DNA from 3 places in the Pseudomonas sp. MHK4 genome. Region 1 is predicted to be linked to each of the others. Evidence: riboswitches for the same ligand, from Rfam matches in the RefSeq annotation. Region 1 holds a riboswitch; each other region holds the start of a gene.
What was found. Region 1 has a riboswitch for cobalamin ahead of ACYP2Q_RS00575 (ABC transporter substrate-binding protein). Riboswitches for the same ligand answer to the same signal wherever they lie in the genome.
Positions count from the first base shown of each region.

Region 1 (7,228 bases):
CCCATCTCGGCTTTCCGTTGGGAGATCGGGTTCGAGTATTCGGCATTGTCGGTGCCCATGCATGGGATGCTGACGGCAATGCCGCCGATGACGATAGGGGAGTGGACCTGACCTACGGTGCCGGTGTTGAAGTTGATGTATTTCGCAACATCGGAGTCCGTGCTGAATATGAAGTACTGCAGGTCGGTAACATGGACTTGAATCAAACAACGGCGTCGGCTTTTATTCTTTTTTAACCCCTCCTGAATTGAGCGGCCTTGCGGGTCGCTCAACCTCAAGCCTCCATCCTCCCCTGCTTGCCCTATCGATCCTCGCGCAGAGACGGGAAGCCCTGTCACCTTGGCTCCTATCGCAATCACGGAGACTGCGACGGGCGAACGCAGCGGCGTCACTGAAGACACCCACTCGTACATACGCTGTACCCGACCACTTGCTGCGCACCTTCACCACCTACCGTCTGCCAGGTGCTTTCAACAAGCTGACCATTGGCGGCGGGGTCAACTGGCAGGACTCGATCTGCACCTACGCCACCAACCCGGCGGGCAATTCGGAGAAGATCCAGCAGGATGCCTCACCGGACTGGCGGTGGTGTCGTGCTTTTTTTTGCTCGAATTAAATGTTATGTTATATCAATACTTCCTGCCTGCGACCTTCAATGACAAGCCTTGTTCAAAACCCACCCATCACCAACGTTAGCCAACGCCTGATGTCCATCGATGCCCTCCGGGGATTGGTGATCATCTTCATGCTGCTGGATCACGTGCGCGAGACGTTCTTCCTGCACCGCCAGGTCTCCGACCCGATGCTCATCGACAGCACGGAACCCACGTTGTTTTTCAGCCGCACGCTCGCCCACTTGTGCGCGCCGGTGTTCGTTCTGCTCACGGGTCTGTCAGCGTTTCTGTACGGTGAAAAGCACCAGGGCGCCCACGCGGTGTCGACGTTCCTGTTCAAGCGTGGCCTGTTCCTGGTGGTGCTGGAGTTCACCCTGGTGAATTTCGCCTGGACCTTCCAGTTCCCGCCCACCGTGATTTACCTGCAGGTGATCTGGGCGATCGGCATCAGCATGATGGCCCTCGCGGCACTGGCCTGGCTGCCTCGCCCCGTCCTCTGTGCCCTGGGCCTGGTGATCGTTGCCGGGCACAACCTGCTCGACCCCCTGCACTTCCCGGTCGGTTCGGCGCTGCACCTGCCCTGGGCCATTCTGCATGATCGCGGCTGGATCGAATTCTCGGACAGCCTGCGCCTGCGCAGTTCCTACCCGGTGCTGCCGTGGATCGGCGTCATCGCCCTGGGTTACTGCATCGGCCCCTGGTTCGCCCGCCCAGCCTCGGCCACCTTGCGCCAGCGTTATCTGTTGCTGGCCGGGGTCGGCGCCTTGCTCGGTTTCGTCGTCCTGCGCCTGGTCAACGGTTATGGCGAGGCACATTGGCAGGTCCATGCCAGCCCCACGCTCACCCTCATGAGTTTCTTCAACATCACCAAATACCCGCCTTCCCTGCTGTTCCTGGGGCTGACGCTGGGAATGGGGCTCTTGCTGTTGCTGGGCTTCGAGCGGGCCCGGCAACAGAAGTGGATCAGCACCCTGGCGGTCTTTGGCGCGGCTCCGATGTTCTTCTACCTGCTCCATCTTTATGTGCTGAAAGGGCTGTACCTGATCAGCGTGGCGTTGTTGGGTCTGAACCAGGGCGATTACTTCGGGTTCGACGGCATCTGGGCCGTGTGGCTGACCGCCGTGCTGCTGGCTGCGGCGCTGTATCTGCCGGTGCGCTGGTTCGCTGCATTGAAGGCGCGTCGGCGTGATATCGGCTGGCTCAAATACTTCTGATCAGGAGTTGGGTTCGCCTCAGGCGGCATGATCGACTACCATGCCGCCGCCGGTTTCCACATGGGATTAATAGGGAATCCGTGATGCTGCCAACGCATCAAACGGAACTGCCCCCGCAACTGTAGGTGCTGAGCCTGCTCCTGAACTGCCACTGGGATCGAATCCCGGGAAGGCTGGAGCAGGCGATGACGCACCAGTCAGGAGACCTGCCGGCCAAGCAACAATCACTAACCGGCGGGGTGTCCGGGGAGGACATCCTTGTGCGCGCGTCACCCAGGTGACGGGCACTGCACTGCCCTTTCGGCAGCGCTCGATGATGTGTTTCCAGACCCTTGCGCCGTAGACGGTTCAAATGGAGATTGCATCATGCTGCTGCCCCGCTTTGTCGCCCTCGTCACTGGCCTGGGCCTTACGTCCGTCGCCTGCGCCGCACCGACCCATTACCCGCTGACGGTCGAGAACTGCGGCAGCACGCTGACGTTCGCCCACGCCCCGGCACGGGCGGTGACCATCGGCCAGGCCGGCACGGAAATGCTTTTTGCCCTGGGTCTGGGTGACAAGCTGGTCGGCACTTCACTGTGGTTCAACGATGTGCTCGCTCAGTACAAGCCGCAGAACGACAGGATCGAGCGCCTGGCCGACAACGAGCCGAGTTTCGAGTCGGTGATCGGCAAGCGTCCGGAGCTGGTCGCTGTCGAGCTTGAGTGGATGGTCGGTCCGCAAGGCGCCGTCGGTACCCGCGAACAGTTTCATGAACTGCAGATTCCCTCCTATCTGATGCCCTCGGACTGCGAGTCCAAGGACAACCTGGTCGGCGCCGACGGCACCCGTCTGCAGCCGTTTCGGATTGAAAGCATTTACAAAAGCGTCACCCAGCTGGGCGAGATCTTCGATGTCCAGGCGCGTGCCCAACAGCTGAACGCGCAGCTGCAGGCCAGCCTGGCCAAGTCCATGGCCCTGGTGCAAGGCAAAGACCTGAAGCACACCAGCGCGCTGGTCTGGTTTTCCAGTGCCAGCCTGGACATCGACCCCTATGTCGCCGGGCACAAGGGCATTCCCGACTTCATGCTCAACACCCTGGGCGTGCGCAACGTGGTGCAGTCCGACGAAGAGTGGCCAACCGTCGGCTGGGAAACCATCGCCAAGGCCAACCCGACTTTCCTGGTGATCGCGCGTATGGATCGCCGGCGCTTCCCCGCTGACGACTATCAAAAGAAACTGCAATTCCTGCACAGCGACCCCGTGACCCGCAACATGGACGCGGTGAAGAACAACCGCATCATCATCCTCGACGCCATGGCCATGCAGGCCAGCCTGAGAACGTTCGATGGTCTCGAAGCGCTGGCCACCGCCCTCCACGGCTACGACCTGCCGCAATGACCAGGACGCTGATTCGCACACTGCTCGCACTGGTGATATTGCTTCTGGCCGTGATCGCCGGTGTGGCCATCGGTGAAACGCACATTGAACCGGCGGTGGTGTTCCAGGTGCTGGCCAACAAACTGTGGTCGGCAGGCTACGCCCTCGATCCCATCGACCAGGGCATCGTCTGGAACTACCGCCTGACCCGCGCGCTGGTGGCGGCGGCGTGTGGCGCGGGACTGGCGACCTGCGGGGTGATCCTGCAATCGCTGTTGCGCAACCCGTTGGCCGATCCCTACCTGCTGGGCATTTCCGCAGGGGCCTCGACGGGCGCGGTGCTGGTGGCGTTGCTCGGCTTTGGTGCCGGCGCGATTTCGATGTCGGCCGGGGCGTTTGCCGGGGCCGTTACTGCCTTCGCCGTCGTTGTGTTGCTCGGCCGTGCCAGCGGTTCGCCTGGCAGTACCTCGCAGATCATCCTGGCGGGGATTGCCGGGTCGCAACTGTTCAATGCGCTGACGGCGTTTCTGATCACCAAGTCGGCCAGTTCGGAGCAGGCTCGCGGCATCATGTTCTGGTTGCTGGGCAATCTCAGTGGCGTGCGCTGGCCATCGGTGTGGCTGGCGGTACCGGTTGCCCTCGCGGGTCTCGTGGTTTGCCTGTGGCACCGGCGTGCGCTGGATGCCTTCACCTTTGGCGCGGACTCCGCGGCCTCACTTGGCATCGCGGTACGTCCCGTGCAATTTCTGTTGATCGGTTGTGCCGCCCTGGTCACGGCGGTCATGGTGTCGATCGTCGGCTCCATCGGTTTCGTTGGCCTGGTCATCCCCCATGCCGCCAGGCTGTTGCTGGGCACTCGGCATACGCGCCTGCTGCCGGCCAGCGCGCTGGGTGGCGCGGTGTTCCTGATTGCCGCCGATGTGCTCTCGCGCACGCTGATCAAGGGCCAGGTGATTCCGGTGGGAGTGATCACTGCGTTGGTCGGCGCGCCGGTGTTCGCGCTAATCCTGGTCGCTCGCAGGAACGCCCGATGAATGCGCCTGCGCCTGTTCTCCACGACCCCGTGCTGAGTTGTTCCGGTCTCGGATTCTCGATCCGCGATGCCGAGTTGCTGCACGACATTCACCTCGACATTCATGCTGGCGAGACCCTGGGCCTTGTGGGACCCAACGGTTCGGGAAAGTCCACGCTGCTCAAACTGCTGGCCGGCGTGCGCAGCCCCAGTCGGGGAGCCATCCATCTCAACGGTCACTGCCTCAAGTCACTGTCACGGCGAACCATCGCGCAAACCCTGGCGGTGGTTGAGCAGCAAGCCGACACCCTGGATGCGATCAGTGTGTTCGATGCCGTCGCCCTGGGCCGAACGCCGTGGCTGTCGGCCCTGAGCCCGTGGTCGGCGGCGGACGATGGCATCGTCCATCAAGCCTTGCGCGACGTGGATGCGACTCATCTGCGCAAGCGCACCTGGCGCAGCCTCTCCGGCGGCGAGCGTCAGCGCGTGCATATCGCTCGCGCCCTGGCCCAGCGCCCGAGCATCCTGTTGCTGGACGAGCCGACCAATCACCTGGATATCCAGCACCAACTGGCGATCCTGCAGGTGGTTCACGCATTGCCGGTGACCAGCGTGATTGCACTGCACGACCTCAATCAGGCGCTCACCTGCGATCGTTTGGCCGTGCTGGAAAAGGGCCGCCTGGTGGCCCTCGGCAAACCGCTTGAGGTGCTGACTCCCAAGCGCCTGCTGGACACCTTCGGCGTCCATGCGCACTACCTCATCGACCCCTTTGACGGCGCGCAGATCCTGCGTTTGCGTTCATCCTGATTCGTTTGTGGACTCCCAGAAAATGCCTCCCCGATCCGCCTTTCTCCTCGCCTTGGCCAGTCCGTTCACCCTGGCTGATTCGGCTCAATCGCAATCCAATGGCTTTGTCCAGGACAGCGCCTGGAGCCTGCTCAACCGCACGGTCTACGACCATCGCGAGTACCGTCATGGCGCTCGCAACAGCGCTGCGCGCAATGCCTACAAGCCGCGTGACGAGCGAAATGGCTACGCTGAAGAATGGGCCTACGGGCTGATGGGGACGCTGCAATCAGGCTTCACCCAGGGCCTGATCGGGGTGGGAGTGGATACCCATGCCTATCTCGGCACACAACTCGACAGCGGCGGCGGCCGCGCCGGGAAAGCGCGATTGCTTGGGCTCGACAACCAGGGGCATCCCAAGGACGAGTTCAGCCGCGGCGGTGCCGCGCTCAAACTGCGCCTGTCATCGACAGTGCTGAGCTATGGCGAGCAGCGCGTGAAAACGCCCGTGTTCAGTTCCTCCGATAGCCGCCTGCTGCCGGAAACCGCCACCGGCCTGTTCCTCTCCAGCAACGAGTTCGCGGCACTGAAGCTGGTAGCGGGACACTTCACCGACAGCACCGATCGAAATGCCAGCAGTCATGACCAGGGCCTGGTGGTCAACTACTCCAACGCCGTGAAAGGCAAAACCTTCGATCTCGCGGGCATGGTCTTCACACCGGCGAAGAACCTGAACCTGAGCCTCTATTCATCGCGCTACGAGGACACCTGGAACCAGCACTATCTGGGCAGCACCTTCCTCCAGACGCTGGGTGAAAAGCGCTCGTTGGCACTCAACCTGAACCTGTACCGCACCCTTGATAAGGGCAAGTCGTTATCCGGCAGGATCGACAATACCACCTGGAGCCTGATGTCCACTTACACCCAGGGCCCCCACGGCTTCAGCCTCGGTTATCAGAAAGTGGATGGAAACACGCCGTTTGATTACGTCACCCGTGGCGCGATTTTCATCAGCAACGCCGTGCAGCTGTCGGACTTCAACGCCCCCCATGAACAATCCTGGCAGGCTCGCTACGATCTGGACATCACCCCTTGGGGATTGCCGGGCCTGTCCATGGGCGCCGCCTATGTCCGTGGCAGCCAGATCGATGGCAGCCACGTCGACCCGCAGGGCGGCTACGCCTGGCTGGGTTATGGCCAAGGCGGCAAACATTGGGAACGTGACCTGGAGATGCGCTATGTGGTGCAAGGTGGCGCGGCGAAAGGCACCACCTTGTCGCTGCGACACAACGTGCATCGGGGCAATACCGCCCAGGCAGAACTGGACACGGACCAGATACGCCTGGCTGTCGAATACCCTCTGACAGGCAGGTTGTGAAAAGGTCGGTTATCGTTGTGACAATCGCAGATCCGCTCTCGCACTGATTTACACTCAGGAGGCTGCTCGAACGAAGCTGATGCAGGGAACGTGAATAAGGAATAAAAAATGTCTTATTTCCAGCAAATGTTAGGCATTGCCGTGTTTTCCATCACCGGCGTGTTGGCGATCAAGAAAGCCGACGTGGATTTGTTTGGTGCCATCGTACTCGGCATCATCACCGCCATTGGGGGCGGCACGATAAGGGATCTGCTGCTGGATCTGCCGATCTTCTGGATCGCCGACTTCAATTACATCTGGGTTGCCCTGTTCGCTGCGCTGTTGGCGTTTTTTTGCACGCAACGACTGCAACGACGTTACCGCATCCTGCTTTATCTCGACGGTCTGGCGGCTGCGCTGTTCGGTTTGTCGGCCACCGAGAAAGTCATGGCCTTGCAGCTTGCTGCCCCCCTGGCCGTGATGATGGGCGTGCTGACCAGCATCGGCGGCGGTATCGTCCGGGATGTCCTGGCTGGACGGGTTTCACTGCTGATGTCGCGGGAGATTTACGCCACGCCCATTCTGTTGGGCTGCACCCTCTACGTCCTGTTGCGAGACGTTTTCCCGACCATCTGGGTCGCCGGCTGGATTGCCTTGACCTTCACCTTCGGCTTGCGGTTCCTGGCCATTTACAAGCACCTGCAGATGCCGGCAATTTTTTCAACCAAGCAGGGATGATTCATCGATAAGGTGGCGAGTCGAGCTACGTCGAACTTGCTGCGTAGCAAACTGCACAAACCAGGCTGACCCTGATCTGCGCACGGTGACAAAACAGGAGGATTGAAATGAAAGGAAGCTGCGCTTGTGGGGCTGTGGGTTATGA
Region 1 is NZ_BAAIAK010000001.1:112,338-119,565, reverse strand. Features, by position in the region: gene ACYP2Q_RS00590 (outer membrane beta-barrel protein) at 1-236, shown strand, start outside; gene ACYP2Q_RS00585 (hypothetical protein) at 431-616, shown strand; gene ACYP2Q_RS00580 (DUF1624 domain-containing protein) at 656-1,828, shown strand; cobalamin riboswitch at 1,862-2,056, shown strand; gene ACYP2Q_RS00575 (ABC transporter substrate-binding protein) at 2,195-3,208, shown strand; gene ACYP2Q_RS00570 (FecCD family ABC transporter permease) at 3,205-4,221, shown strand; gene ACYP2Q_RS00565 (ABC transporter ATP-binding protein) at 4,218-5,009, shown strand; gene ACYP2Q_RS00560 (OprD family porin) at 5,032-6,366, shown strand; gene ACYP2Q_RS00555 (trimeric intracellular cation channel family protein) at 6,475-7,083, shown strand; gene ACYP2Q_RS00550 (GFA family protein) at 7,191-7,228, shown strand, end outside.

Region 2 (7,228 bases), on a different contig from region 1:
CGTACCGGCGGGCTGGCAGTATTCGATAACACGCTGTGGAGTGGTCGGGTGCTTGAGGGTAACCCCGAAAGCGCCGATACCCGCGCTATCCAGGCGCTTAATCGTGCCTTGAAGGATGACGCGCGGGTGGATTTGTCGCTGTTGCCGTTGGGGGATGGCTTGACGCTCTGTCGTAAACGCTAAAGATCGCATGCATCCTGCAGGAGCGAGCTTTCTCGCGAAAAACCAGAGAGCACCGCGGGGTGTCAGGCTCCCCGCGTCATCGTTGACCTCCATCGCGAGCAAGCTCGCTCCTACAGGTGTTTGTGTGCAGGTCATTGCACGGCTGACACCCGCCACACCTTGTTCCCCACATCATCGGCCACCAGCAAATCCCCTTGCTGATCGATCACCACGCCCACCGGCCGGCCCATGGCCTTTTCCTCGTCATTCAAAAAACCGCTGAGCACCTCCACCGGTTGTCCGCTCGGCTTCCCGGCGCTGAACGGTACGAATATCACTTTGTAGCCGCTGTGCGGCTTGCGGTTCCATGAGCCATGCTGGCCGATGAAGGCGCCTTCCTTGAACTGCGCCGGCAACGTGTTGCCTTCGGCAAACGTCAGGCCCAGTGAGGCCGTGTGCGGGCCGACCGCGTAGTCCGGGGCAATCGCCTTGGCCACCAGGCCGGGGTTTTGCGGTTCGACGCGAACATCGACGTGCTGGCCGTAATAGCTGAATGGCCAGCCATAGAAGGCGCCATCCTTGACCGAGGTGATGTAGTCCGGCACCAGGTCGCTGCCGATTTCATCGCGCTCGTTGACGGCCGTCCACAGCGCACCGCTTTGTGGCTCCCAGGCCATGCCGTTGGGGTTGCGCAGGCCTGAAGCGAAGATCCGGTGGTTGCCGGTGGCACGGTCCACTTCCCAGATAGCCGCGCGTCCTTGTTCCTGGTCCAGGCCGTTTTCACCGACGTTGCTGTTGGAACCCACCGTCACGTACAGCTTGCTGCCGTCCTTGCTGGCGATGACGTTCTTGGTCCAGTGGTGATTCAGGGTCCCACCTGGCAGGTCGACGACTTTGATCGGTGGTGACTTTATCGCCGTGTCGCCCTCTACATAGCGAAAGCGCAACAGTCGGTCGGTGTTGGCCACGTACAGGTCATTACCGACCAGGGTCATGCCAAAGGGCGAGTTGAGGTTTTCCAGGAACACCGTGCGGGTTTCGGCGATGCCATCATGGTTGCTGTCGCGCAGCAGCGTGATGCGGTTCGGGCTTGGCACGGAGGCACCGGCGCGCCCCATGACTTTCTTGGTGATCCAGCCCTTGATGCCTTTGTTGTCATCGGGTTTGGGCGGGGCGTTGGTTTCGGCGACCAGCACGTCGCCATTGGGCAGCACGTACAGCCAGCGCGGGTGATCGAGGTTCTCGGCAAATGCGCCGACCTGGGTGCCACTGGCCGCCACGGGTTTGGCGCCGTCCGCCCAGCCGATGGCCGGGGCGATGTTCATCGTCGGAAACAGTGTCTTGTTGGGTTCCGGGAGCTTGGGGGATGGCCCGATGCCGTCGGTGACTTGCAGGCGGGCGGATTCGCCACAGGCGGCGAGCCCTCCCGCCAGCGCGATAACGAAAACCAGCTGGGACGTGCGCATTGCTGACCTTCCCTATGAATGAGGTGACTTAAATCATAGAGAAGCGCGGCGGCCCGATGGTTCAACCTCAGCCGCGAGCTTCCTTGAGCAGCAGGGCAACACCGGGGTGGTAGTGACCGGCTTCGTTGCGCAATTTGCGATAGGCATAAGGGAAATACCAGGCCACGGCGCAGCTGTGCTCCTTTTGCAGGTCATCGACCATGTCCTGCAGTTCTTCCGGAGTAGCACCTTGCTGGCTCTTGTGCGGTGCGACGAACAGGCAGCCGATTTTCAGGTCGCTGGCGTAGCTGATTTTTTTCGCGTCGCTGGTGATGTCCAGAAGGGCCTGGGTCAGGTTCAGGCTGTTGACCCGTGGCCAGCGTTGCGTGGTCTGCAGCCAGGCGCGCGCTTCGGGCGTGGCGATAAACAGATCCGCGCGGCCGTTGCGTTCGCCTTCTTCGGTCTGTTTACGGGTGGGCGATTGTTGCAGGGTGATCATCTCGGCCATCCAGGCCGCGGCGGACAGCAGGCCGAGGTTGGCTTTTTCGTCGAGCCAGTAGGGCGTCTCGTTGTCGCCGCGCACGGCGTTGTAGCGGTCGATACAGTCGAACCAGCGTTCCAGGACCGGACGCAGGAATTCCAGTTTCGGATTGCTGATGATCATGCCTTGCATGGGGTTCACCCTTGTTATTGTGTTGTGGCTATTTGATATCACTGCCGTGAGTGTGGCACAAGATTGACGTCACTTTATTGAGGGGTGGCAGTTATTCGTTGCGCCACCGCGTCTTCAATTGACGCTCCACCCCCAACCCTCTAACCTTCGCCGCTTGTTTCAGGTGCTCTGTGACTTGGGTCGACAGAGTGAAACAGGGAAGCCGGTGAGTTGAGCGCTTCAGTCGATGAAGCCCTGCGATCCCGGCGCTGCCCCCGCAACGGTAAATGAGTGAAAACTGCGTCTGAAGCCACTGTGTCGATCGTTGATGCGGGAAGGCGCGCAGTCCGGCATTACGCCGCTCATGAGCCCGGAGACCGGCCTGATCCATCCAAGCGGCATCACGGTGGGCGATGCCAGGCTTCTTGCCGTCTATTCTTGTGCCTGCCCGCCGTTAATCCTGCCTCAACGGAGAGCTCCCCCATGTCTGATACCCCTGATCGTGACGAACGCCACCTGGCGCGCATGCTGCGCAAAAAAGCCGTGATCGACGAACGCATCGCCAATTCCCCGAACGAATGCGGCCTGCTGCTGGTGTTGACCGGCAACGGCAAAGGCAAGAGCAGCTCGGCCTTCGGCATGCTTGCCCGTGCCATGGGGCACGGCATGCAGTGCGGTGTGGTGCAGTTCATCAAGGGGTGCAACAGCACCGGCGAAGAGTTGTTCTTCCGGCGCTTCCCCGAGCAGGTGCGTTTTCATGTGATGGGCGAGGGCTTCACCTGGGAGACCCAGGATCGCCAGCGCGACATCGCGGCGGCCGAAGCGGCCTGGGCGGTGTCGCAGCAACTGCTGCGCGACCCATCGATCGGCCTGGTGGTGCTGGACGAACTGAACATCGCCCTCAAGCACGGCTATCTCGATCTCGATCAGGTGCTCAGTGATCTGCAGGCGCGTCCGCCCATGCAGCATGTGGTGGTCACCGGTCGCGGCGCCAAGCCGGAGATGGTCGAACTGGCTGACACCGTCACCGAAATGGGCATGATCAAGCACGCCTTCCAGGCCGGTATCAAGGCGCAAAAAGGCGTCGAGCTGTGAATCAACCTCGACATTGCCCGGCGGTACTGATTGCCGCGCCGGCCTCCGGCCAGGGCAAGACCACCGTGACCGCCGCGCTGGCCCGCTTGCATCGCAACCAGGGCCGCAAGGTGCGGGTATTCAAGTGTGGCCCGGATTTTCTCGACCCGATGATCCTCGAGCGCGCCAGTGGTGCGCCGGTTTATCAACTGGACATGTGGATGGTCGGCGAGCAGGAAAGCCGTCGCCTGTTGTGGGAGGCCGCCGCCGAGGCTGACCTGATCCTGATCGAAGGCGTTATGGGGCTGTTCGACGGAACGCCGTCCAGCGCCGATCTGGCGCGGCATTTCGGCGTGCCGGTGCTCGGGGTGATCGACGGCACGGCCATGGCCCAGACCTTTGGCGCGCTGGCCCTGGGCCTGGCGCGCTATCAGCCGGACTTGCCGTTTGCCGGCGTGCTGGCCAACCGCGTGGGCACCCTGCGCCATGCGCAACTGCTCGAAGGCAGCCTGACCGAAGGCCTGCGCTGGTACGGCGCCCTGTCCCGGGAAACCGGGATCGAGTTGCCGAGCCGCCACCTGGGCCTGGTGCAGGCCAGCGAGTTGAACGACCTGGACGTGCGCCTCGATGCGGCGGCCGACGCCCTGGCCAGCAGTTGCGAAGTCGCGCTGCCACCGGCGGTGACCTTCGCCGCGCCGGATGTGATCGCGGCCGAACCGCTTCTGGCTGGCGTGCGTATTGCCGTGGCCCGTGACGAAGCGTTTGCGTTTACCTATGGCGCCAGCCTGGATTTGCTGCGGGCGATGGGCGCCGAGCTGCGGTTTTTCTCGCCGATCCGTGACGCTGGTTTGCCCGAGGCAGACAGCTTGTATCTGCCGGGTGGTTATCCGGAATTGCACCACGTAGCGCTGTCGCAGAACACCTCGATGCTGGCGGCGATCCGCGCGCACCACGCGGCGGGCAAACCCTTGCTGGCGGAATGTGGCGGGATGCTTTATCTGCTCGATTCGCTGACCGATGTCGAGGGTACGCGCGCGGAACTGGTCGGCTTGTTGAAGGGCGATGCGGTGATGCAAAAGCGCCTCGCTGCATTGGCGTTGCAAGCGGTGGAGCTGCCGGAAGGTTCGCTGCGTGGGCACACTTATCATCATTCTCTGACCACCACCGAACTGACACCGATTGCCCGTGGCTTGAGCCCTAACGGCGGGCGCGGGGCGGAGGCGGTTTATCGTGAGGGGCGGATGACGGCCTCTTATGTGCATTTTTATTTTCCGTCCAATCCATCGGCGATTGCTGCTCTATTTGTGCCCGACCTTGAAGCCGCCATCGCGAGCAAGCTCGCTCCTGTAGGAGCTGGCTTGCCAGCGAAGAGGCCATGACCGACAACGCCTTCTGCGAAGCCGAACGCGATGCGGTCTACCGCGCCATCGCCGAGCGCCGCGACATGCGTCACTTCGCTGGCGGCACCGTCGAGCCCGAATTGCTACGGCGCCTGCTCGAAGCCGCGCATCAGGCGCCGAGTGTCGGCCTGATGCAGCCCTGGCGCTTCATCCGCATCAGCGATCGCGCCTTGCGCAGCCAGATCCAGGTCCTGGTGGAACAGGAGCGCGTGCGCACCGCCGAGGCCCTCGGTGAGCGCACCGACGAATTCATGCAGCTCAAGGTCGAGGGCATCAACGACTGCGCCGAAGTACTGGTCGCCGCGCTGATGGACGATCGCGAGCGGCATATCTTCGGTCGTCGGACCTTGCCGGAAATGGACCTGGCCTCGTTGTCCTGCGCAATCCAGAACCTCTGGCTGGCGTCCCGCGCCGAAGGGCTGGGCATGGGCTGGGTCTCGCTGTTCGAACCGCAAGCCCTGGCGGACCTGCTGGGCCTGCCGCCGGGTGCCAAGCCCCTGGCGATTCTCTGCCTGGGACCGGTCAAGGCCTTTTATCCGGCGCCGATGCTGGTACTCGAAGGCTGGGCGCAGGCGCGTCCGCTGAGTGAGCTGTTGTATGAAAACTATTGGGGAGTGAGTCAATGAGTGTGGCGTTGTTGAGTATCGCCGCAGTGGCGCTGGATGCGCTGCTGGGTGAACCCAAACGCTGGCATCCGCTGGTGGCGTTCGGCCGATTTGCCGAGCGCATCGAGCAACGTTTCAACGGTGGCGGTCGCGGCTGGCGCAGCCATGGGGTCACCGCATGGGTGATCGCCGTGTTGCCACTGACCCTGTTGGCCACGGCATTGTCCTGGGCACCCTACGTCGGCTGGGTCGTCGAGATCCTCGCGCTCTATTGCGCCCTGGGCATGCGCAGCCTCGGCGAGCATGTCGAACCTGTGGCCAAGGCCCTGCGCAGCGGTAATCTTGAAGAAGCGCGCCAACGCGTGAGTTATCTGGTCAGCCGTAAGACCAGCGACCTGGATGAAACCGCCGTCGCCCGCGCCGCCACCGAATCGGTGCTGGAAAACGGCAGTGACGCAGTGTTCGCCGCCTTGTTCTGGTTTGCCGTGGCCGGTGCGCCGGGCGTGGTGCTCTATCGTTTGAGCAACACCCTGGACGCGATGTGGGGCTATCGCAACGAACGCTTCGAGCGTTTCGGCTGGGCGGCGGCGAAGATCGACGACGTGCTCAACTACATTCCAGCGCGCCTGGTGGCGTTGACCTACGCGCTGCTGGGCAAGACCCGTCTGGCGTTGAAATGTTGGCGCACCCAGGGGCCGACCTGGGATAGCCCGAATGCCGGCCCGGTGATGGCGGCGGGTGCCGGTGCGTTGGGGGTCGAGTTGGGCGGGCCGGCGATTTATCACGGTGAACTGCATCAGCGCCCGCAGCTGGGCGAGGGCGTGCCGGCCGATGCCGACGCCATCGACCGCGGCTGGCAGCTGGTCCAGCGAGGGGTATGGTTGTGGCTGCTGATTTTGTGCGTGGGGGCTGAATTTTATGCTTGAACACGGCGGACGACTGCGCAAGGCGGCGCACGATTACGGCATCGACGAAGCCGAATGGCTCGACCTGTCCAGCGGCCTGGCGCCCTGGCCGTTTCCGGTGCCGGACATCCCGCTGCGCGCCTGGGCGCGGTTGCCGGAAACCGATGACGGCCTGGAGCAGGCAGCCTGCGACTATTACGGCACTCTGCAGGCATTGCCGGTGGCCGGCTCGCAGATGGCCATCCAGTTGCTGCCGCGTTTGCGCAGGGCGGGCAAGGTCGGCGTACTGTCGCCCTGTTATGCCGAGCACGCCGAGGCATGGCGGCGCAATGGCTACATCGTGCGCGAGGTGCTGGAGCAGGAGGTCGACTTTTTCGTCGATAGCCTCGACGTGCTGGTGGTGGTCAACCCGAACAACCCGACAGGGCTGAACCTGACGCCCGCGCGCCTGCTCGACTGGCATTCGCGCCTGGCCCCGCGCGGTGGCTGGCTGGTGGTGGACGAGGCCTTCATGGACAACACGCCGCACCTGAGCGTGGCGCCGTTTGCCCATCAGGTCGGCTTGATCGTGTTGCGCTCCTTTGGCAAGTTTTTCGGCCTGGCCGGGGTGCGCCTGGGTTTTGTCCTGGCTGAGCGCAGGCTGCTCAAGTTGCTCGCCGAGCAAGTCGGGCCGTGGGCGGTCAGCGGGCCGACCCGGGTGCTGGGCCAGGCGTGCCTGCGCGACACCGAAGGGCACACGCGCCAGCGGGAGCGCGCCGATGAGGCCAGCGCGCGGTTGGCCACCTTGTTGACACAATACGGCTTCGAGCCCCAGGGCGGGTGCGCCCTGTTCCAATGGCTGATCACCGAGCGTGCCGAACTGCTTCACGACTTCATGGCCCGGCGCGGCATTCTGCTGCGCCTGTTCACCCACAACAGCAGCCTGCGTTTTGGCCTGCCTGGCGATGAAGTCGACTGGGCACGCCTCGCATCGGCGCTGGACGCC
Region 2 is NZ_BAAIAK010000002.1:160,073-167,300, forward strand. Features, by position in the region: gene ACYP2Q_RS05690 (O-methyltransferase) at 1-183, shown strand, start outside; gene ACYP2Q_RS05695 (PQQ-dependent sugar dehydrogenase) at 315-1,628, opposite strand; gene ACYP2Q_RS05700 (hypothetical protein) at 1,696-2,280, opposite strand; cobalamin riboswitch at 2,425-2,659, shown strand; gene cobO (cob(I)yrinic acid a,c-diamide adenosyltransferase) at 2,743-3,354, shown strand; gene ACYP2Q_RS05710 (cobyrinate a,c-diamide synthase) at 3,351-4,712, shown strand; gene bluB (5,6-dimethylbenzimidazole synthase) at 4,709-5,359, shown strand; gene cbiB (adenosylcobinamide-phosphate synthase CbiB) at 5,356-6,264, shown strand; gene cobD (threonine-phosphate decarboxylase CobD) at 6,257-7,228, shown strand, end outside.
Region 2: linked by a shared signal. The riboswitch ahead of cobO (cob(I)yrinic acid a,c-diamide adenosyltransferase) and the one ahead of ACYP2Q_RS00575 (ABC transporter substrate-binding protein) in region 1 are both predicted to bind cobalamin.

Region 3 (7,228 bases), on a different contig from region 1:
GACCACCTGTTCGGCGCAGTGTCCTTCCAGTACTGCGGCGGGCACCAGCGAGCCGGCATAGATGATCACGGGGCAGCTGCGAATCAGCCGCTGGCCCTTGACGGTGATCAGTTCGGGGTCGCCGGGACCTGCGCCAATGAAGTAGACGGTCATCGTCGGTTCCTGTTGGAAATAGGGGAAAGGCAGGCTTCAGATGAAGATTGCTCATGATCGAATGCGTGGACTATCGGGGATTTTACGCGGCGCCGGCCAATGCCAGGGTGGCCTGGGCATATTTCTGTCGCGGGATCAGCAATTTGGCCGGGGCATTGGCCAGTTGTTCGGCCAGGGCCAGTGCGGCACTTTCCGCCACGCCATAGCACCCGGTACGTTCAAAGGCGATGTCCGAATGGTGACTGAGTCGGGGTTGATAACCTGCCAGTTGCTCACTGCTGAAATACATCATCTGCAGCCCAAGCTGTTCGGCCAGTTCGATCAGGGCCGGTTCGCCGCGCTTCAGGTCGATGCTGGCCAAGGCCTTGATCTGATGCAGTTCGATTTGGTGCGCTTGCAATGCCTGGTCGAGCAATGCCCGCAACGTACTGACGGGGCAGCCGCGCTGGCAGCCCAGGCCGACCACCAGGGTCGGCGCTGTGCTGAGATCCGTCATGCGTGGTATTGACCGTCGCTCTTGCGGCGGAACAACCAGGCGCTGATCAGACCCAGGGCCAGCCAGAACGCCACGTTGGTCAGCTGCGAAGCGATCTTGAACTGGGCTTCCAGGGCTTCTGGCGCGAGCATCGAATGCACTTGCGGTTGCGGTGCGCCAATTACATGGGGGACGGCGAGGATCGCCACGCCGAGGACCTTCATCAGCCAGTGACGGCTGAATACGATCAGGGCGATACCGACTGCGGTGGACGCTGCGGTTGCGATCCACCAGATCTGCCGTTGCGCCAGATCCGCCGCCGCGGTGCCCGGCAGCTCAGGCGGCAAGCCAAGGGTCGGCGCCAGGACGAAGGTGGCGTAACCGGCCAGGCCCCAGAGCAGGCCCTGGGAGGTTTTGGTCGGCGCGCGCAAGGTATAGAGGCCGGCGAGCATCAGGGCGAAACCGACTGCCACCACCAGGTTGCCGCCCGTGGTCGACAGCACGCGCTGCCAGCCGTCTTCCGGCTCCCAGGCTTCGGCGTCGTGAGTGTGGGCAGCGACGCCCGCGGCGTGTTCGTGGACTGCAACGGCGGCAGGTTCGGATTTTTCGTAGGTTTCGGCCTGCAGGATCAGCGGCGAAACCCAGAAGCTCTGCAGCAGCGTCAGCAGCAGGGCGGCCAGCAGCCCGGTGAAACCTGCGGTTTGCGCAATACGCTTGATCATGTCGGCAGGTCTCAATGGCACGGGAATGCGGAGCTGTGGCGGGTATCGTGAGCGGCGTTGTGCACGGCTTCGATGTGCGAGAAACCGGCGAAATAAACAAGGCACGCGCCGAGGATCGACGCGCAAATAGCGGCGGTCAGGCGTTGGGACAGGGTAGTGGTGCTGCTGGTGGTGCTGTGGCCGGTGCTACTGATGATCGACATGGCGCTTCCCTCTGTTCTGTCAGCGGGGAATAAGAGCGCAGGCAGGACCCCGCACGAGCGAGCGCGCAGAAGTCCGAACAGCGCCCGCCCACCGCGGGTTTGTTGATTCAGTGATCGTGTTGGTCACTTTGTGTTGCGGGCCGGTCTCCGGGCTCACGAGGGGCGCAGGCGTTAGCCTTGACCTGCAAGCGTCACCTTCCCATGCCGCATTGGCACAGTGGATCTGACGCTTCGCTCGCTTACCGTTGCGGGGGCAGCACCGGACTGACATGGCTTTAGAGTAAAGCACATGATTCACCGGTTTCCCGTTTCACCCTGTGAAGGGCACCCGTAACAAGGTGCGTAGGAGAGCATGGGTGAGGGATTCGCGTCAATTGGCAAGCGTTCTCAACTTGGAACCGAGTCAATCTCATGTGAACATTGACCCGCCCCATTACCATGCGTAGCCTTGCGCTTTCGAGGTTCTTCGGCGCTTGTCGAAGCTAAGAAGGGAACGCGGTCAATGCCGCGGCTGCCCCCGCAACTGTGAACGGTGATGTTCGCTGCCACGCCACTGCACGCTCAAGTCCGAGCCCGCGGGAAGGCGCAGCGAATGCCAGGCTCCAAGGCCAGCACACCGTCAGCCAGGAGACCTGCCTCGATACAGATTCTCACTACAACCGGGCGGGGTGATCCGGTGGCGAACGCTTCTGGCGCGCTTGTGCGTGGCCGGTTCTCGTCCCGTATGCCCGCCACCTTGCCAAAGGGCATCCGATGAAAACACTGGCCAAACTCCCCGTCACCATCGTCACCGGCTTCCTCGGCTCGGGCAAGACCACCTTGCTACGGCACATGCTCGACAACGCCCAGGGCCGCCGCATCGCGGTGATCGTCAACGAGTTCGGCGAACTGGGCATCGACGGCGAAATTCTCAAGCAGTGCTCCATCGGTTGCACCATCGATGAAGCCAATGGCCGCGTCTATGAACTGGCCAACGGCTGCCTGTGCTGCACCGTGCAGGAAGAGTTCTTCCCGGTGATGCGCGAACTGGTGGCCCGTCGCGGCGATCTCGACCACATCCTGATCGAAACCTCCGGCCTGGCCCTGCCCAAACCGCTGGTGCAAGCCTTCCAGTGGCCGGAAATCCGCAGTGCCTGCACCGTTGATGCGGTGATCACCGTGGTCGACAGCCCGGCTGTGGCGGCGGGTACTTTCGCCGCGTTCCCGGACCAGGTCGACGCCCAGCGTAAACTCGACCCGAACCTGGACCACGAATCGCCGCTGCACGAGCTGTTCGCCGACCAGTTGTCCAGCGCCGACCTGGTGATCCTCAACAAGGCCGACCTGATCAGCCCGGAAGACCTGGCCCGTGTGCGCCTGGAAGTCGCCGAAGAATTGCCGCCTGCGGTGAAAGTCATCGAAGCCAGCAGCGGTCGCCTGCCGCTGGACGTGCTGATCGGCCTCGGCGCCGGTTCCGAAGAACACATCGACAGCCGTCACAGCCATCACGATCACCACCACGACGATGAGGATCATGATGACCACGATCACGACGCCTTCGATTCGATCTCCATCGAACTGCCGCAAGCCGACGAAAGCCTGCTGATGGATGCGCTGACCCAACTGGTGGTCGAGCACAGCATCCTGCGCGTCAAGGGTTTCGCGGCGATCCCGAACAAACCGATGCGCCTGCTGATTCAGGGCGTGGGCACTCGTTTCGACAAACATTTCGACCGCCAGTGGGGCGCTGAAGAACTACGCACCACGCGCCTGGTGTTGATCGGCCAGGCATTGGATGCAACAACGCTCGAAGCGCAATTGCGCGCCGCGCTCAGCGTGTAACCCATGCACCTGCTCAGGACCCAGCCCGGCGGATTCGTGTCGGACGACAACATTGCCGACCTTGGACAAACCCCCGCCGAGCTGGTGATCCTGTGCAGCGGCGACTCCAGCCTGGCACTGCTTGCCGAAGCGGCGCAGCAGTTGCCCGACGATTACCCGAGCGTGCGCCTGGCCAACCCGATGCAGGTGCAGAACCATGCGTCGGTCGATCTGTATGTCGACGAAGTACTGCGCCACGCCAAAGTCATCCTTATTTCGCTGCACGGCGGCATTGCCTATTGGCGTTATGGCGTCGAGCGGTTGGTGGAGCTGTCGCAGCGCGGCGTGCAGCTGATCCTGGTGCCTGGCGATGATCGCCCGGACCCGGAGCTCAGCGACCTCAGCACCGTGGGCCCTGAGGATCGCGACCGCCTTTGGCAATTCCTGCGCCAGGGTGGCATGGGCAATGCCCTCGACTTTTTCCGCTGCCTGGCCAATCGCTGGCTGGATCGCGAGTACGCCTGGGCCGAGCCGCAAACCCTGCCGCGCACGGCGATTTACCACCCGCGAAAAAGCCCCGCGCAACTGAGTGACTGGCAAGCCGACTGGCAGACCGGTCAACCGGTGGCGGCGGTGCTGTTTTACCGCTCGCACTTGCAGGCGGCGAACACCGCTTTCATCGATGTTTTCTGCCAGCGTTTGCAGGCGGCGGGGCTTAACCCGTTGCCGATTGCGCTGGCCAGCTTGAAAGAGCCCGGCTGCCTTTGCGTGGTCGAGGACTGGCTGGATGAAGTCGAGGCAGGGGTGATTCTCAATACCACCGGTTTCGCCCAATCCAGCCCTGAAGCACCACATTTGCGACCGTTTCGCCGTAATATCCCGGTGATCCAGGCCATTTGCGCCCAGGACAACGAACCGGGCTGGCGCGCCAGTGAACAGGGTCTCGGCCCGCGGGACCTGGCGATGCACATTGCGTTGCCGGAACTGGACGGGCGCATCATCAGCCGGCCGATCAGCTTCAAGGACCTGGCCTGGCGCAGCGAGCGCAGTCAGTCCGACGTGGTCTGCTATCGCGCGCAGCCGGAACGCATGGACTTTGTCGCGCAACTGGCACGGCGCTGGATCGAGCTGGCGCGGGTGCCCAACGGGCAAAAACGCATTGCGCTGATCCTGGCCAATTACCCGACCCGCGATGGTCGCATCGGCAACGGCGTCGGGCTCGATACCCCGGCTGCGGCGCTGAATATCCTGCGGGCGCTGCATGAAGAAGGGTATCCGCTGCCAGCCAAGTTGCCCGACAGCGGCACTGCGTTGATCCAGCAGTTGCTCGGCGGCGTCAGCAACGACCTCGACACCCTCGACCAGCGTCCGTGCCAGCAAAGCCTGGCGATGGACGACTATTTGCGCATGTTCAATGCCTTGCCCGAAGCCAACCGCCAGGCCGTGCTGGAGCGCTGGGGTGCGCCCGACAGCGATCCGATGTGCCGTGGCGGGCGAATGATGATCGCTGGGTTGCGCTTTGGCCTGACCTTTGTTGGCATCCAGCCGGCGCGGGGTTATCAGGTGGACCCGAGTGCGGTTTACCACGACCCGGACCTGGTGCCGCCCCACGGCTACCTGGCGTTCTATTTCTGGTTGCGCACCACCTACGGCGCCCACGGCGTGATCCACGTCGGCAAGCACGGCAACCTGGAATGGTTGCCGGGTAAAGGCGTCGGGCTCTCGGAGCACTGCTGGCCGGATGCGCTGCTCGGGCCACTGCCGAACATCTATCCGTTCATCGTCAACGATCCGGGCGAGGGCGCCCAGGCCAAGCGCCGCACGCAGGCAGTGATCATCGATCACTTGATGCCACCGCTGACCCGCGCCGAAACCTACGGTCCACTGCGCAACCTCGAACTGTTGGCCGACGAGTATTACGAGGCGCAGTTGCTCGACCCGCGCCGTGCCCGGGAGTTGCAGCGCGACATCCTGCAACTGGTGCGCGACACCCACATCGACCGCGAACTGCAGTTGGACGAAAAGCTGGACAGCGATGCCGATGCGGCGATCTGGCTGCCGCGCCTGGACACTTACCTGTGCGACTTGAAAGAGTCGCAGATCCGCGATGGCTTGCACGTGTTTGGCGAGTCCCCGGTGGGGCGGCTGCGCATCGATACCTTGCTCGCGCTGCTGCGCATTCCCCGGGGCGATGGCCGTGGTGCGCAATCGAGTCTGCTGCGGGCGCTGGCCAAGGCGTTCGCGCTGGGCTTCGATCCGCTCGATTGTGCGCTGGCCGAGCCGTGGGTTGGGCCGCGTCCGAGCGACTTGTTGTCGATCAGTGATGAGCCCTGGCGCACCACCGGCGATACCCGCGAACGTCTCGAACTGTTCGCCACACAACTGATCTCCTGTGGGAGCCAGCCTGCTGGCGATGGAGTGTCAGCCACATTGATGTCGACTGACACTCCATCGCCAGCAGGCTGGCTCCCACAGGAGGCGAGTTGGTCTGAAGTGAACGCCATCCTCGACCACCTGCGCGAAGTCGTCGCCCCCAGACTGGATGCCTGTGGTCCCGCCGAGATGCGCGGCCTGCTCGATGCCCTCAGTGGCCGTTTCGTCCCTGCCGGCCCGAGCGGCGCACCCAGTCGCGGTCGCCTGGACGTGCTGCCCACCGGGCGCAACTTCTATTCGGTGGACGTGCGTAACCTGCCGACCACCACCGCGTGGCGCATCGGTTTCCAGTCGGCCAACCTGATTCTTGAGCGCCATCTGCAAGACCATGGCGATCACTTGCGCCAACTCGGCCTGTCAGTCTGGGGCACCGCGACCATGCGCACCGGCGGCGACGACATCGCCCAGGCCATGGCGTTGATGGGCGTGCGCCCGGTCTGGGCCACCGGCAGTCAGCGGGTCGACGACTTTGAAATCCTGCCGTTGAGTCTGCTTGATCGACCGCGGGTGGACGTTACCTTGCGTGTATCGGGTTTCTTCCGCGATGCCTTTGCCAATCTGATTCGCCTGTTCGATGCCGCAGTGCAAGCGGTGGCCGAACTGGACGAGCCAGACGACCTCAATCCCTTGGCCGCCAAGGTTCGCGCCGAACGTCAGGCGCTGCTGCAATCGGGGATGGATGAAGACGCTGCCAGGCGACAGGCCGGATGGCGCATCTTCGGTGCCAAACCCGGCGCCTATGGCGCGGGTGTCCAAGGCGCCATCGACGGTCGACTGTGGCAAAGCCGCGAGGACCTGGCCGAGGTCTACCTGAACTGGGGCGGCTACGCCTACGGCGGTTCCGACGAAGGCACCGCAGCCCGTGAGCAGTTCTCCCGGCGCCTGGGTCAGGTGCAAGCAGTGCTGCAAAACCAGGACAACCGCGAACACGACCTGCTCGACTCCAATGACTACTACCAATTCCAGGGCGGCATGCTGGCCGCCGTGGAAAGCCTGCGTGGCGAGGCGGCCGCCAGTTATCACGGCGATCACAGCCAGCCGGACCTGCCGAAGATTCGCACGCTGAAGGAAGAGCTGAACCGGGTCATCCGCTCCCGGGCGGCCAATCCGAAGTGGCTCGATGGGGTCAAGCGGCACGGCTATAAAGGCGCCTTTGAAATGGCGGCGACGGTCGACAACCTGTTCGCCTTCGACGCCACCACCCAGTTGATCGACGATCACCAGTACGCACTGCTGGCGGATGCCTATTTGCTCGATCCGGGCACTCGGAATTTCGTGCGTGAGCACAATCCCCATGCCCTGCGCGACATGACCGAGCGCATGCTCGAAGCGCAACAGCGGGGCATGTGGAAAGAGCCGGGGGACTACCGCGAGGCGCTGGAAAACCTGTTGCTGGATATAGAAGAAGACAACTGATCACCGCAAAACCTGTAGGAGCAGGC
Region 3 is NZ_BAAIAK010000006.1:96,575-103,802, reverse strand. Features, by position in the region: gene cobM (precorrin-4 C(11)-methyltransferase) at 1-153, opposite strand, end outside; gene ACYP2Q_RS16935 (cobalamin biosynthesis protein) at 236-649, opposite strand; gene ACYP2Q_RS16930 (CbtA family protein) at 646-1,350, opposite strand; gene ACYP2Q_RS16925 (CbtB domain-containing protein) at 1,362-1,553, opposite strand; cobalamin riboswitch at 1,675-1,900, opposite strand; cobalamin riboswitch at 1,996-2,207, shown strand; gene cobW (cobalamin biosynthesis protein CobW) at 2,307-3,374, shown strand; gene cobN (cobaltochelatase subunit CobN) at 3,378-7,202, shown strand.
Region 3: linked by a shared signal. The riboswitch ahead of ACYP2Q_RS16925 (CbtB domain-containing protein) and the one ahead of ACYP2Q_RS00575 (ABC transporter substrate-binding protein) in region 1 are both predicted to bind cobalamin.